DNA from 4 places in the Allocoprococcus similis genome. Region 1 is predicted to be linked to each of the others. Evidence: predicted binding sites of a transcription regulator. Region 1 holds the regulator's gene; each other region holds the start of a gene.
What was found. The regulator Rex, encoded in region 1, represses fermentation and respiration genes when NADH is low (regulators of the CRP and FNR family bind a similar motif). The targets are predictions, from matches to a motif close to ATTGTTAANTANTTAACAAT.
Positions count from the first base shown of each region.

Region 2: ACYQ5K_RS14630 (shikimate dehydrogenase) is a predicted target of Rex. The motif match lies at 1,155-1,174, and genes of this name have one in related genera.
Region 3: ACYQ5K_RS08445 (4Fe-4S dicluster domain-containing protein) is a predicted target of Rex. The motif match lies at 1,131-1,150, and genes of this name have one in related genera.
Region 4: ACYQ5K_RS07460 (NAD(P)-binding protein) is a predicted target of Rex. The motif match lies at 1,677-1,696, and genes of this name have one in related genera.

Region 1 covers NZ_BAAHSG010000007.1:141,278-144,818, reverse strand. Annotated here, with positions in the region: gene alr (alanine racemase) at 1-14, opposite strand, end outside; gene ACYQ5K_RS04470 (NAD(P)H-hydrate dehydratase) at 11-1,534, opposite strand; gene ACYQ5K_RS04465 (redox-sensing transcriptional repressor Rex) at 1,615-2,262, opposite strand; gene ACYQ5K_RS04460 (ABC-F family ATP-binding cassette domain-containing protein) at 2,421-3,541, shown strand, end outside.
Region 2 covers NZ_BAAHSG010000040.1:45,667-49,207, reverse strand. Annotated here, with positions in the region: gene ACYQ5K_RS14640 (LysR substrate-binding domain-containing protein) at 1-146, shown strand, start outside; gene ACYQ5K_RS14635 (LysR family transcriptional regulator) at 143-1,027, opposite strand; gene ACYQ5K_RS14630 (shikimate dehydrogenase) at 1,251-2,129, shown strand; gene ACYQ5K_RS14625 (MFS transporter) at 2,202-3,416, shown strand; gene aroD (type I 3-dehydroquinate dehydratase) at 3,438-3,541, shown strand, end outside.
Region 3 covers NZ_BAAHSG010000016.1:153,420-156,960, reverse strand. Annotated here, with positions in the region: gene ACYQ5K_RS08455 (DUF3783 domain-containing protein) at 1-56, opposite strand, end outside; gene ACYQ5K_RS08450 (YitT family protein) at 69-953, opposite strand; gene ACYQ5K_RS08445 (4Fe-4S dicluster domain-containing protein) at 1,172-2,620, shown strand; gene fliB (flagellin lysine-N-methylase) at 2,869-3,541, opposite strand, start outside.
Region 4 covers NZ_BAAHSG010000013.1:14,304-17,844, reverse strand. Annotated here, with positions in the region: gene ACYQ5K_RS07470 (TetR/AcrR family transcriptional regulator) at 1-354, shown strand, start outside; gene ACYQ5K_RS07465 (aldose epimerase family protein) at 481-1,512, opposite strand; gene ACYQ5K_RS07460 (NAD(P)-binding protein) at 1,838-3,541, shown strand, end outside.

The DNA of each region.
Region 1 (3,541 bases):
CTGTATTTCTTCATTCTGTCATATCCTCCAATTCCTTAAGTGTCCTGCCGAGCATTTTCAAAAGATCACCCGCAAGCACACTGTAAGAGCCAAGTTCTTTTCTGGCATGATCTCCGCACAGGCCATGCAGATAAACGCCAAGCACAGCTGCATCATCCGGTCTCAGATGCTGTGCCATAAGTCCGGTGATCATTCCGGCAAGCACATCTCCCGATCCGGCCTTTGCCATTGCCGCATTACCGGTGGTATTGATCATAAGCCTTCCCTCCGGCGCTTTCATAAGTGTCCTGCTGTCTTTCAGTACACAGACAGCATGAACTTTTTCTGTATATTTCCGTAATAGCTCTCTTCTGTTGTCTTTTAATTCCTGTACGCTGTATCCGGTCAGTCTGGACATTTCTTTCATGTGCGGAGTAAGTACATATCCGGAAGGATTCATCCGAATCTGTCCGATCCCCCACTCACCGGTCTTTGCCAGAAGGTTCAGTCCGTCCGCATCAATAACAGCCGGTTTTTTATTATTCTCAAGCACCTTTTTCAGTAATTTCTCCGAATGCGGTCCCATGCCGAGTCCGCAGCCAATACAGAGCACATCCGCCCATTCCAGCAAATCCGGAAGTTCTTCAAAGGATTCTGTCTCATCCAGAGAATAGGTCGTCATTACCGCCTCCGGTAAAAGTTCCTGTAAGATTGCCCGGTTGCTTTCCTCCGTATAAATCCGGACAAGCCCGGCTCCCGAAAGATATGCTGCCCTGGCACTTAAATATGCTGCACCGGACATTCCTTTGCTTCCGGTAATCATCAGAACCTTTCCATAAGTCCCTTTATTAGAATCCGGTTTCCTTTGCGGCAGCATTGCCGGCACATCGGATTTTTCAAGTGCCATGCAGATTTCTTCTTCCGCAAAAAACTCCGGCCTGGTAATTCCGATCGGAGCTGTAACAAGCTTTCCTGCATACTCACATCCCGGATACAGGATCTGTCCCATCTTCTGAAACGCAAAGGTCACTGTAAGATCTGCTTTAAATGCAGTTCCAAGCACTTTCCCATCATCCGAACGGATCCCTGAAGGAGTGTCAACTGCCACCTTACAGGCAGTCATCCGGTTCATCTGATCGATCACCTCTGCATACCTGCCTTTTATTTCACGTGACAGACCAATACCGAATACGGCATCTATAATAACACTATATTCTTTCTGTGGCAAACTGTTTCCTACAGATATTCCCAGATTTTCCAGAATTTTCATCTGGATTTTTGTTTCTTCACTACGATGGTCATAATTTCCGACCAATACTACATCCGGATGATATCCTTCTTCTACGAGCATCCTTGCAATTGCGAATCCGTCACCACCGTTGTTGCCACTTCCACACACAACCAGTGCTTTCGACAAGTCTATGCCTTCTGCTTTCATCGCAGCCACACACTGAAGTGCCGCCCGTTCCATCAGGACAAGGGACGGGACCTGCATCTTCTGTATCATTCTCTGATCCGATCTTCTCATCTGATCTGCTGTCAGTATTTCTTTCATATCCGGTCTCCCATACATTTAATTTTCAAAAAGGTGCAGGAAAAAACTTTCCTGCACCTCTGCCTTCTGGTATGCTTTGACTACTTTCCTTCATGTTCTTCATTGTATCTGGTGATGTTATAAGATAATCTCATCAGACTTTCAGACAAATGAACATTCTCCACAATAATATTATCCGGCAGATTCAGATCTGTATGCGCAAAATTCCAGATAGCCTTGACTCCATTATCTACCAGGAGATTGGCAACCTCTACTGCTTTTGCCTTCGGAATCGTGAGAACCCCGATCTCAATATCGTTTTCTTTCACAAAATCCTTCAATTCATCCATCATACGGATCTCAACTCCACGGATCGTCAATCCGGCAAGCCTTGGGTTTACGTCAAACAGCCCTTTTAAAACAAATCCCCGATTTTCAAATGCTGCATAGTTCGCCAATGCCTGTCCAAGATTTCCTGCTCCAATGATAACGAATTTATGTTTCTCGTTCAGTCCAAGGATCTTACCTATCTCTGTATAAAGATACTTTACATTATAGCCATATCCCTGCTGTCCAAATCCACCGAAATTATTCAGATCCTGCCGGATCTGTGAAGCAGTCACTTTCATTCTTTTACTTAATTCATTGGATGATATCCGTTCGACTCCGCTCTCCAGTAGTTCCCCTAAATAACGATAATACCGCGGAAGTCTCCTTATTACTGCCTGAGATATTTCTCTTGATGCCACTTTCACTTCCACCTTCCTATTTTTTGACTCATTATTTTTAATTATATAAGAATCCAACGAAAAAGTCAAATTTTATAGTTGTTTTTTGTCGTATTTCAGCTATAATTATGTTACTGTGAGCAGTAACATAATTGCCACTTTAACAGGAGGATATAAAAATGATACTGGCATGTCATAATCTGTCAAAAAGTTTTGGGGATCAGGTCATCGTAAAAGACGGTTCCTTTCATATAGAAAACCATGAAAAAGCTGCCCTAGTAGGTCTTAACGGAGCCGGCAAATCCACGATCCTCAAGATGATCGTAGGACAACTTTCTCCCGATGCAGGGACGGTTGTTCTTACCAAAGGCAAAACTCTCGGCTACCTTGCACAGCATCAGGAGATGGAAAGCGGCAATACCATTTACGAAGAAGTCCGCACGGCAAAAGCTGAAATCATTGAGATGGAAAAGCAGATACGTACAATCGAGATGGAGCTTCCGTCTCTTTCCGGAGATGCTCTTGAAGCACGTCTTTCCACTTATCAGAGACTGACTTCTGCATTTGAGCACGCAGACGGTTACGCCTATAAAAGTGAGCTTACCGGCGTTCTAAAAGGTCTCGGATTTACAGAAGAAGAATTTACCAAACCCGTAGATTCTTTATCCGGTGGTCAGAAGACCCGTGTATCTCTTGGCAAACTCCTTCTTACCAAGCCTGACGTCCTGCTTCTGGATGAGCCAACCAACCACCTGGATATGAACTCCATCGCATGGCTGGAAACCTATCTTCTGAATTATCCGGGTGCTGTTCTTATCGTATCCCACGACCGCTATTTCCTAAACCGTGTAGTTACAAAGGTGATTGAAGTCGAGCAGGGACAGCTTCATACTTATATGGGCAATTATTCTGATTTTGCTGTCAAAAAAGAACAGCTCAGGGAAGCCAAATTAAAAGAATACTTGAATCAGCAGCGTGAGATCAAACATCAGGAAGCCGTAATCGAAAAGCTCCGTTCATTTAACCGTGAGAAATCCATCAAGCGTGCCGAAAGCCGGGAAAAAATGCTGGATAAGATGACGCTTGTAGACAAACCGATGGAGATCAACACCGACATCCATCTGAAGCTGGAACCTTCACGTGTCAGTGGCAATGATGTACTTTCTGTCAAAGGATTAAGCAAAGCCTTTCCGCCACAGACACTTTTCACAGATATCAGTTTCGAGATCAAGCGTGGGGAACATGTAGCCATTATTGGCGACAACGGAACCGGAAAAACTACGCTTCTCAAGATTCTGAA
Region 2 (3,541 bases), on a different contig from region 1:
AGAATCTGGATGTGGATGTACTGGATATTGAGAATCCACCATATGAGCGTTATATTTATCTGGCAAAACTAAAAGAAAAGTATCTGGCGCCGGTTGTAAAAGAATTTATTGAATATGTAAAAGAAAGTAATGGGAAGGCACTTTAATAGGCCTTCCCATCTCTTTTGACAAACTGAATGAAACGTTTGACAGCGGGGATCTGGTATTTGTCGCGGATGTAGCCCATATAAACCGTATGGGTAAGATCGGCGTCGGCAAGCGGCAGAATCGTTACGTTTGCCTGGTCTACTGCGTCTACCTTTGCAACAAGGGCAATCCCAAAATCTTCGGCAACAAGAGCGGCGATCGCGTTCTCATCCGGGCATTCACAGACAATGTTTACTTTTAGCTTCTTTTCTTTATAGAAGTTACGCGTAAATCCACCGAGTCCGGAATAGCGGTCATAACCGATCAGAGGATATTCGGTGAGGTCACTGCAGGATACCGTATCTTTCTGCGCCAGGGGATGATTTTTCGGCGTGATCACAACCATGTCCTGATGCAGGATCGGGATAAAGGAAATATCCGGTTCATCCGCAACAAAAGAGCCAAAGATCACATCGTGGCGGTCGGATTTGAGTCCCTGGATCATATCGGCGGTATGTGTCTGGTTGAAATTGAAGGTAACGTGCTTGTTTCGGTCCAGATCCAAGAAGGAGCGGACGGTATGGGGAATATAGTAGTTCGCTAGAGGGAATACATAGGCAATATCGATGTGTCCGCCACTTCCGGCAAGCTGCTTCATCTTATGCTCGGCAATGTGCACCTCCTCGAGGATTCGGTTGACGTGTTCCAGAAAGACGCGGCCAGATTTGGTGAGGACAACATTACGTCCCTGATGTTCAAAAAGCATCAGTCCGAGTTCCTCTTCCAGAAGCGCCATGGACCGGCTGAGGCTTGGCTGGGAGATCTTGAGAGCTTCGGCAGCCTGCCGGAAATGCTGCAGGGTTGCTACTTTTTGGAAATATTCAAGCTGATTGAGGGTCATGATAAAAAATCCTTTCTATATTAAATAAAAAGATTGTAACATAACTGATGTTAAAAAGCTATCAAAAATGCATATAAGATGTATTTGAACTATCAAAGGATATCGTCTATAATTTAACTATCAAGAGGTTGTTTAAAAATTAACAAAAGTTGGGCAAACGTTAAAAACATTCTCAAAGAACAAAGAAACAAATTTCTATGGAAGAAGAAAAGGAGAACAAATCATGGCAGAGAGAATTACAGGACACACAGAACTTATTGGACTTATGGCTTATCCGATCAGACATTCAAGTTCACCGGCAATGCACAACGAAGCATTTGCTTACCTTGGACTGGATTATGCTTACCTTGCATTTGAAGTTGACAACAGCACACTGGAAGATGCAGTAAAAGGACTTCGTGCTCTGAAAATGGTAGGATCTAACGTGTCTATGCCAAATAAAACAGTTGTTGGACAGTATCTGGACAAATTATCTCCGGCAGCAGAGCTCTGTGGAGCAGTAAACACAATCGTAAATGAAGATGGTGTTTTGACAGGACACATCACAGACGGTATCGGATTCATGCAGTCATTAAAAGACAATGACATCGATGTAATCGGAAAGAAGATGACAATCGCAGGAGCGGGCGGAGCTGCTACAGCAATTGAAATCCAGGCTGCACTTGATGGTGTAAAAGAAATCTCCATCTTCAACATCCATGATAAATTCTGGGCAAACGCAGAAGAAACAGTAAGAAAGATCAATGAAAAGACAAACTGTAAAGCAACTCTTTACGATCTGGACGACAAAGAAAAATTAAGAGAAGAAATGAACGATTCTTACATTTTTGTAAACGGAACAGGTGTTGGTATGAAACCACTCGAAGGAATGTCTGTTGTACCGGATAAATCATTCTTCCGTCCGGAACTGATCGTAATCGATGTTCCTTACTCACCACTGGAGACAAAGATGCGTTCTATGGCAAAAGAAGTTGGATGTAAGACAATGAATGGTCTTGGAATGATGTTATTCCAGGGAGCAGCTGCATTCAAACTCTGGACAGGAAAAGAAATGCCGATCGAACACATGAAAGAAGTATTAAATATCAGATACGATGACTAATATCCGGCAGGCTGGTATTTAATTTAAGAAGAAATCGAAAAAAATTGAAAAACAGGAATGTGAGGAAAAGAGATGAATAAGAAATACATACCTAGCGCCTTGATACTTTATTTAAACTACTTTATCCACGGTGTTGGATGTTCCATCCTTGGACAGGCAGTCATCAAGGAAGCACTTGCTGCTTCCTGGGGCGTAGAAGTTATGGCAATCACTGCAATTTCGGCAGCACTTGGACTTGGACGTCTGATCGCGCTTCCGTTCGCCGGACCGCTTTCTGACAAACTCGGACGTCGGATTTCAACCGCGATCGGTAGTGGATCCTATGCAATCTACCTGATCGGACTTGCACTTGCATTTAATGCAGGAACAAATGGCGGATACCAGATCGCATATATCTGTGCAATCGTTGGTGGTATCGCAAACTCTTTCCTGGATACAGGAATTTACCCGGCTGTTTCAGAAATCATTTACAAAGCACCGGGCGTTGCAACTATGGGGATCAAATTCTTTATTTCTGTATCACAGATGCTTTTGCCGTTCGTACTTGGTGTAACTGTTGCTACCACAGCGACAGGAGCAACTTCTTACAACACGCTGTTCTATGCATGTGGAATCGCTTATCTTGTACTTCTGGTACTGGTTATGATCTTCCCACTCCCGGATACAGATCAGAAAGCGGCAGGAAAGAAAGAAGGACTGATCGACAGCTTAAAGCATACCCATTTCTCTGTAGAATCCATCGCAATGATCCTGATCGGATTCACATGTACAGGTACTTTCCAGTTATGGCTGAACTGTGCACAGAACTTTGCGAAAGAGAATGTAGGCTGGGCTGATCCGTCTATTATGCAGACATATTATTCAGCAGGAACAATGCTTGCACTTGTTGTAACTGCACTTTTAACAAGAAAGATCAAAGACGTAAGATTTATCCTGGGATACCCGGTAATCTGTCTTGTAACGATGATCGCTGTTCTGGTTGGAAAGAGCCAGACACTTATGATCGCAGGTGCATTCCTGATCGGATGGGCAGGAGCAGGCGGACTTCTTCAGATCGCGACTTCTGTATGCAACATGCTGTTCCCGAAGATCAAAGGAACCGTAACAGCACTTGTAATGATCGCATCTTCCCTGTGTAACTACACCATCCTTACCGCAGCATCCAAAATGCAGCCGGAACAGGTTATGGTTATGAATATTGTTCTTACAGCAGTCGGAGTCCTCCTTGGATTATTCGTAAACTTACGCTATACTAAGATGGTAGAACAGGCACAGGCTGACAACTAAGAAAAAGAGGAGAAAATAGACATGAGTAAATATGTAGAAGTTCGTGGCGTTGAAATCGGCGAAGGTGTTCCGAAGATCTGTGTACCGATCGTTGGAAAGACAAAAGAAGAAATTCTTGCAGCAGC
Region 3 (3,541 bases), on a different contig from region 1:
AGCTCCTGTGCACGCTTCTTATCTTTTATATTAAATAATAATACTGTTTCTCTCATGAATTTCCTCGATTACTCCGCTTTTCTCAAACGGTTCTTTTTATGTTTATTCCACTCCCCGATTACCTCACTGACAGTTGATACCGTAACGAATGCACTCTGATCTGTCTCATGGATAAATGCAAGAAGCTTTGCATATTCACTCTTTTCCAGAATTGTAACCACTTCTGTCTGTTCCTGATTATCCAGTCCTCCGGCTGCCGGATATAGAGTCGCCCCTCTGTGCAGCTCATGTACAACAAACTGCTGGATCTCCGGATATTTCTTTGACAGGATACACACCCTCTTACGGATACTGAAACCGTCAACAAAATTATCCAGAACAATCCCATAAAGATAGGTTCCCAGAAGGCTCACTACCAGTGTCTTTCTGTCGTAGACAAGGATAGACGTCGCAGCGGTCACAAATCCTGCGATCGTAAGACTCTTTCCGATTTCAAAATGCAAATATTTATTTAAAACCTTTGCAACAACATCAAGCCCACCAGAAGATGCATTGACATTAAACAAAATCGCCTGTCCGATGCTGATCACCAGAATATGGCACAGCATATTGATAAACATATCATCCGTGAGTGGCGGAACATCTGGTGTCACTGTTTCAAAAATACGCAGATAAACCGGGAGCATTAAAGAGGTAATGACCGTCTTACCCCCGAATTCTTTTCCGACAAACACAATTCCTATGATCAGAAGTGCTACATTTAAAATCATAGTCATCGTCGAAGCCTTCAGCGGAATAAAGTTTGCCAGAACCATGACAAGTCCCGAAATACTTCCCACAACAAAGGAATTCGGCATCATCAGATAATACACTGATGCCGATACAATAAACATTCCTACCGTGATCGTTGCATACTCTTTCAATATGTTTTTTGCTTTGTTCTTCTCTTTCAATTTTCTTTCCTCTCTTTCATACCGGTGCCTCTTATTTCCCCAAATATGCGGCACACTATATTTCCCAACATTGCACGTTCATCATAACATACTTCTCCACAAACTTCTACGCTATGTTTCTCATTAAAAACATGAAATCTTCTTTCCATTTATAGTAGTTTCAATTATAATAAAGGAAGAGTGAATTTTTTAACAATTTAGAGAAGAGAGGGTTAATTATGAATGCTGATGGAAACGTAATCAAAATCAAACATGACGTACTGTTCGAAATAGCAAAGCTTGCTTTTGCAGGTGAACTTGAAGAACAGCGTGATCACCTCCCGCTGAAGCTTATTCCGGGACCGACACCGCAGTTCCGCTGCTGTATCTACAAAGAGCGTGAGATCATCCGCCAGAGAATCCGCCTCGCAGAAGGCAAAGCTCCGGGACCGGAAGATGATGGCAATATCATCCAGGTTATTTCTTCTGCCTGCGAAGACTGTCCGATCTCCAGCTACACAGTAACAGAGAACTGTCAGAACTGTCTTGGAAAGGCATGTATCAATGCCTGTAAGTTTGGGGCAATTGAACCGGGACATTACCGTTCCCACATTGACGCATCCAAGTGTAAAGAATGTGGTCAGTGCGCCAAAGCCTGTCCGTACAATGCCATTGCACATTTAAAACGTCCGTGTAAATTCAGTTGTCCGGTTGATGCGATCACTTACGACGAGCATGGCATTTCCGTAATCGACAAAAACAAATGTATCCGCTGCGGTAAATGTATCCACAGCTGTCCATTTGGTGCAATTGCTTCCAAAACATTTATTGTTCCGGTAATCAATGCTTTAAGAGAAGGCAAACACATCTACGCAATGGCTGCTCCTGCCACAGAAGGTCAGTTTGGTGCTGACATTACCATGGAAAGCTGGCGCAAAGCAATGAAAGAGCTCGGATTCGTAGATTTCTACGATGTAGGACTCGGTGGAGATATGACTGCTGCTTACGAAGCTGAAGAATGGGCTGAAGCTTACAAAGAAGGACAGAAAAAAGTAACCTCCTGCTGCCCTGCATTTGTAAATATGGTTCGCCTGCATTACCCACAGCTTGCTGACAATATCTCAACAACTGTTTCTCCGATGTGTGCAATTTCCCGTATGATCAAAGCACAGGATCCGGAAGCGATCACTGTATTTATCGGACCTTGCCTTGCTAAGAAATCCGAAGTTGTCGATCAGCAGATTGAAGGAAATGCAGATTATGTTCTTACATACAGCGAGATCCGTGCGATCATGAAAGCAAAAGATGTTGAGCTCGAGGCCTGTCCGAATGACAACCAGACCGCTTCTACCTTCGGAAAACGCTTTGCAAATTCCGGCGGTGTAACAGCAGCTGTTCTGGAAAGTCTGAAAGAATCTGACAACTGCATCGATGCGAAAGTCTGTCGTGCAAATGGTTCTCAGGAATGTAAGAAAGCCCTCCTTCTCATGAAGGTTGGACGTCTTCCGGAAGACTTCATCGAAGGTATGGCATGTGACGGCGGATGTGTCGGCGGTCCAAGTTCATTCAATGACCAGATGGCTTCCAAGAAGAACCGTGATGCCTTGATTTCTCAGGCTGATGACCGTGGAATTCTTGATAACCTGAAGAATTATGATATGGATAAGTTCTCTATGCATAGAGACTAAAATTAAAAGGGCGTGTGAAAAATGAGAAATCATTTTTCACACGCCCTTTTTAACAAAAAATTCTTATTCAAATGCATCAAAAATCGTGCAGGCATTTTCAAATGATGAATAACCGGAAAGATTAATTGTGCAAACATACTAATCGCTTGCATATTAAGGCAAAAATAAGGGAGTTTTGCTCTATCATTGAAATAAGTTATAAAGTAAAACTCCCCTTATTTTAATTATACACACCACGCATCTATTTATTATCCCTTATACCACGGCAGCCTATCCCGCAGCATCATCTTTTCCATCCGCTCCAGATTCTTATCCGAATGCTCAATCTCCCGCGAATACCGGTACACCAGCTCCACAATCTCTTCCTGCGCAAGCGTCCCTTCATTCTCAATCCACCGTGCTTTCCACAGCTCATAAATATGGTAGGTACTTATCACCGCCATCTGCACCTTCGCATAAATCCTTCCATCATAAACCGCACCGCAGAAATAAGTGAAAATAAAATATACCAGAAGCTGCTCTGCCTGGATCTGGATATCACTCTCTTCCTTCACCCACTTCTTAAAGTCAGACGAGATTCCTTTATACGCATCTGCTCCCTGCGCATACAGAAGTTCTTCGCTCTCCATCAAAAGCATATCCCAGTCCTCGCGCAGAAGTTCCAATTCATAAAGTTCCCGGAACATCTTATGCGCCATCTCCCATCTTTCCTGCACAGACAGCTTTTCCTCTTTCCAAAGTTTCCGTACAAACTTTCGGGCACTCTTTGTCTGATAACGGTCAATGACTTCCTCGCAGGAAAATAACTGTTCCCGGTTAAATCTGACCTGCAGGTCATGTGCCATCCCAAGGACCAGACCGGCTCTTACTTTTAAGGAATGCTCCCGGTCCTGCAGGATTGCAAGCATTGCATCTCTCGCA
Region 4 (3,541 bases), on a different contig from region 1:
GAAGATGCAGATGAGGCAAAGATCGGTATCATCCACGTCTATCTGAATTATGCACAGTACTGCCGGGAGCTGGGTGTGGAATTCATGTCCAACTACTACACACCACGCAACCAGGCACTGAACCCGACGATCCGCACCGAGCGTCCGTACCCGATCCTTACTGTAGAAAATTATCTTCGTAAAGCGATCGATGCCGGCATCATTGCGCCAAAGATTTCCCTGGATGAAATCTGCACTGATATCCGTATGCTGGTTATCGGAAATGTATTTGAATGGTGTCTGCATAACGGAGAGACGGATTTTGAAGGTAATATCCGCCGTTCGATCGGGCATTATCTGGATGGCATTTTCTGATTCCACAGATATACCACAGCGTAAAATGAATTTTTCATATTCCTCAGCTGAATTTTTACAGCACATATTTTCAAAAAAGGTGCCATGGATTTTTATGTCCGTGGCACCTTTTCGGCTTATCTGTTGTTATACAAACTTGTACATCGTTGTTGTTTCGTAAGTTTCACCCTTCTTGCATACCGGTCCGGCAAAATTCTCTTTGTGGATTGCATCCGGGAAGAACTGTGTCTCGAAGCAGGCTGCCTGGCGTTTGTGGTAATGCGCCCCGCCTTTTCCTTTGGCATCAACAATAAAGTTGCCTGTATAAAGCTGCATTCCCGGAAGGTCTGTATAAACTTCCATAGTGATTCCGCTCTCTTCCGAGGACATCTCTGCCACTTTCGCAAATTCTCCTTTATTGTTCAGAACCCAGTTATGATCATATCCTTTCCCGAAATTCAGTGCTTCATAATCTGTCTCGATTTCTTTGCCAATTGCTTTCTTTGTTCGGAAATCCATCGGTGTTCCTTCTACCGGTGTGATCTCGCCTGTCGGAATAGACTCGGCATCGGCTCTGGTAAATGCATCTGCATCAATCCATACTTCCTGATCCAGTACATCTCCTGATGCATGTCCATCCATATTGAAATAACTGTGGTTTGTCATATTGATAATTGTATCTGCATCCGGCACTGCGTGATAAGCAATCTTCACTGCATTATCTTCTGTCAGAGTATATGTTACCTCAATATGTACAGCTCCCGGATATCCCTGATCACCATCCGGGCTGTCCAGTTCAAATGTGATATGATCATCTGCGTTTTCTTTTACCTTCCACATTCTCTGATTATAAAAATCCATTCCGCTGTGGAGGTTATTGCCATTATCATTCTTTTCAAGCTGATAGGTCACTCCGTTCAGTTCAAAGGATGCTCCTCCGATACGGTTTGCACTTCTCCCGACAATTGCGCCGAAGAACAGATCTCCTTCTTCATATCCTGCTGCCTCATCATATCCAAGCACAACATCACACGGCTTGCCTTCTTTGTCCGGTACGATCACCTGTACCAGCGTTGCACCGTAATCGGATACTGCAATCTCCATTCCGTTTTTATTTGTGAGCGTATATAATTTTGTCTCGTCACCTTTAACTGTTGCACCAAAATCTGTTACTTTCATTTCTCCTGTTCCGCCCTTTCTGTTAATTGTGCCTGAAAAACAGACATCTCTTTTACAGGTGTTATTGTAACATATTTTTTTTATTTTTTGCACCCTTTATCGTTGTTCTGCCTTTTTGTGCATATTGCTGATATTTTTTATCATTTTGTGACAAAATTAACTTATTTGTCTATTTATTAACTTTGCTTGCAAGATTGTACTAAAATGCATACAATATCATTATAAGTGTGTCCATAGAGTTAATCTATAGTATTCAGATGTTTTCCCTATATTTTTCTTCATCTGTCCTGTAGATTAGCAAAAAAAGTTAAAGGAGAAAAAAGCTATGAGTAGACTTGAAATCACTGCACCGGACAAAGCCCAGCTGGTTATCGAAGGGCTCTACAAAGATCTGGAGCGAAGAATCGAATCCAGTCCTCCGGGACTGTGTCCTGTTGACATGACTCGTGCTTTCCTGGAGATGTGTCATACACATACCTGTGGAAAATGTGTGCCGTGCCGTGTTGGTCTGTGGCAGCTGAAAAATCTGCTGACCGACGTTATGAACGGAGACGCAACTATGGAAACATTAGACCTGCTGGAAGAACTCTCTGTATCAATCATGGAAGGAGCTGACTGTGCGATCGGGTATGAAGCAGCTCACATGGTTTACAAGAGTCTGATTGGATGTCGTGAAGATTATGAAGAACATGTGCGCCAGGGAAGATGTACCTGCCAGTACGCACAGCCTGTTCCTTGTGTATCTCTGTGCCCGGCACATGTAGATATTCCGGGATATATCGCTCTTGTCGGAGAAGGACGTTACGCAGATGCGATCCGCCTGATCCGTAAGGACAATCCATTCCCGACCACCTGTGGTTTTATCTGCGAACATCCTTGTGAGGCACGCTGCCGTCGTAACATCGTAGACGATGCAGTCAATATCCGCGGTCTTAAGAGAATGGCTGCCGATTATGCCGGAAAAGTTCCACCGCCGCCATGCGCTCCATCTACCGGAAAGCGTATTGCCGTTGTTGGTGGTGGCCCTGGTGGATTAAGTGCAGCTTACTATCTGCAGCTGATGGGACACCAGACAACCGTATTTGAGATGCTGCCTGAGCTTGGCGGTATGCTCCGCTATGGTATCCCGAACTACCGTCTGCCGAAAGACCGTCTGAACGATGATATCAATGCCATCCTTGAGACCGGTGTCAAAGTTGAATTTGGCAAACGGATTGGAAAAGATATGACAATCCAGAGCCTGCGTGAAGAATACGACGCAGTCCTTATTACAATCGGTGCAAGTACCGACAAGAAACTTGGTATCGAAGGTGAACACTCAGAAGGTGTCCTTTCTGCTGTTCAGTTCCTTCGTGATGTAGGAAAGAACCAGAACCCGGATCTTACCGGACAGGAAGTAGCCGTTATCGGTGGCGGTAACGTATCTATGGATGCTGTCCGTACCGCAAAACGTCTGGGTGCTAAAAAAGTCAGCATCGTTTACCGTCGCCGCGTGGCAGATATGACTGCCCTTCCGGCAGAGATTGAAGGTGCTGTTGCAGAAGGAATCGAAGTACAGACTCTGATGGCTCCTTCCCGCATCGAAACAGATGAAAACGGTCACGTAAAAGGAATCTACGTTACACCACAGATGATCAGTAAGATCAAAGACGGTCGTGCAAGTGTACGTCCGACAGGTGCTCCTGACGTATTCATTCCATGCCAGACACTGATCGTTGCGATCGGACAGGATATTGAATACCAGCACTTTGAAGAAGCCGGTGTTCCTGTACAGAGAGGTAAGATCTTAACCGAAAAATACGGCGGATTCGATAACATTCCGGGTGTATTTGCCGGTGGAGACTGTGCTTCCGGTCCTGCATCCGTAATCAAAGCTATTGCTGCTGCAAAAGTAGTAGCTGCTAACATAGACGAATACCTGGGATATCACCACATTATCAGCTGTGACGTTGAGATTCCTGAAGCGCGTCTTGATGACCGCCCGCCGTGCGGAAGAGTAAACATGACCGAGCGTGAAGCCTGCGAACGT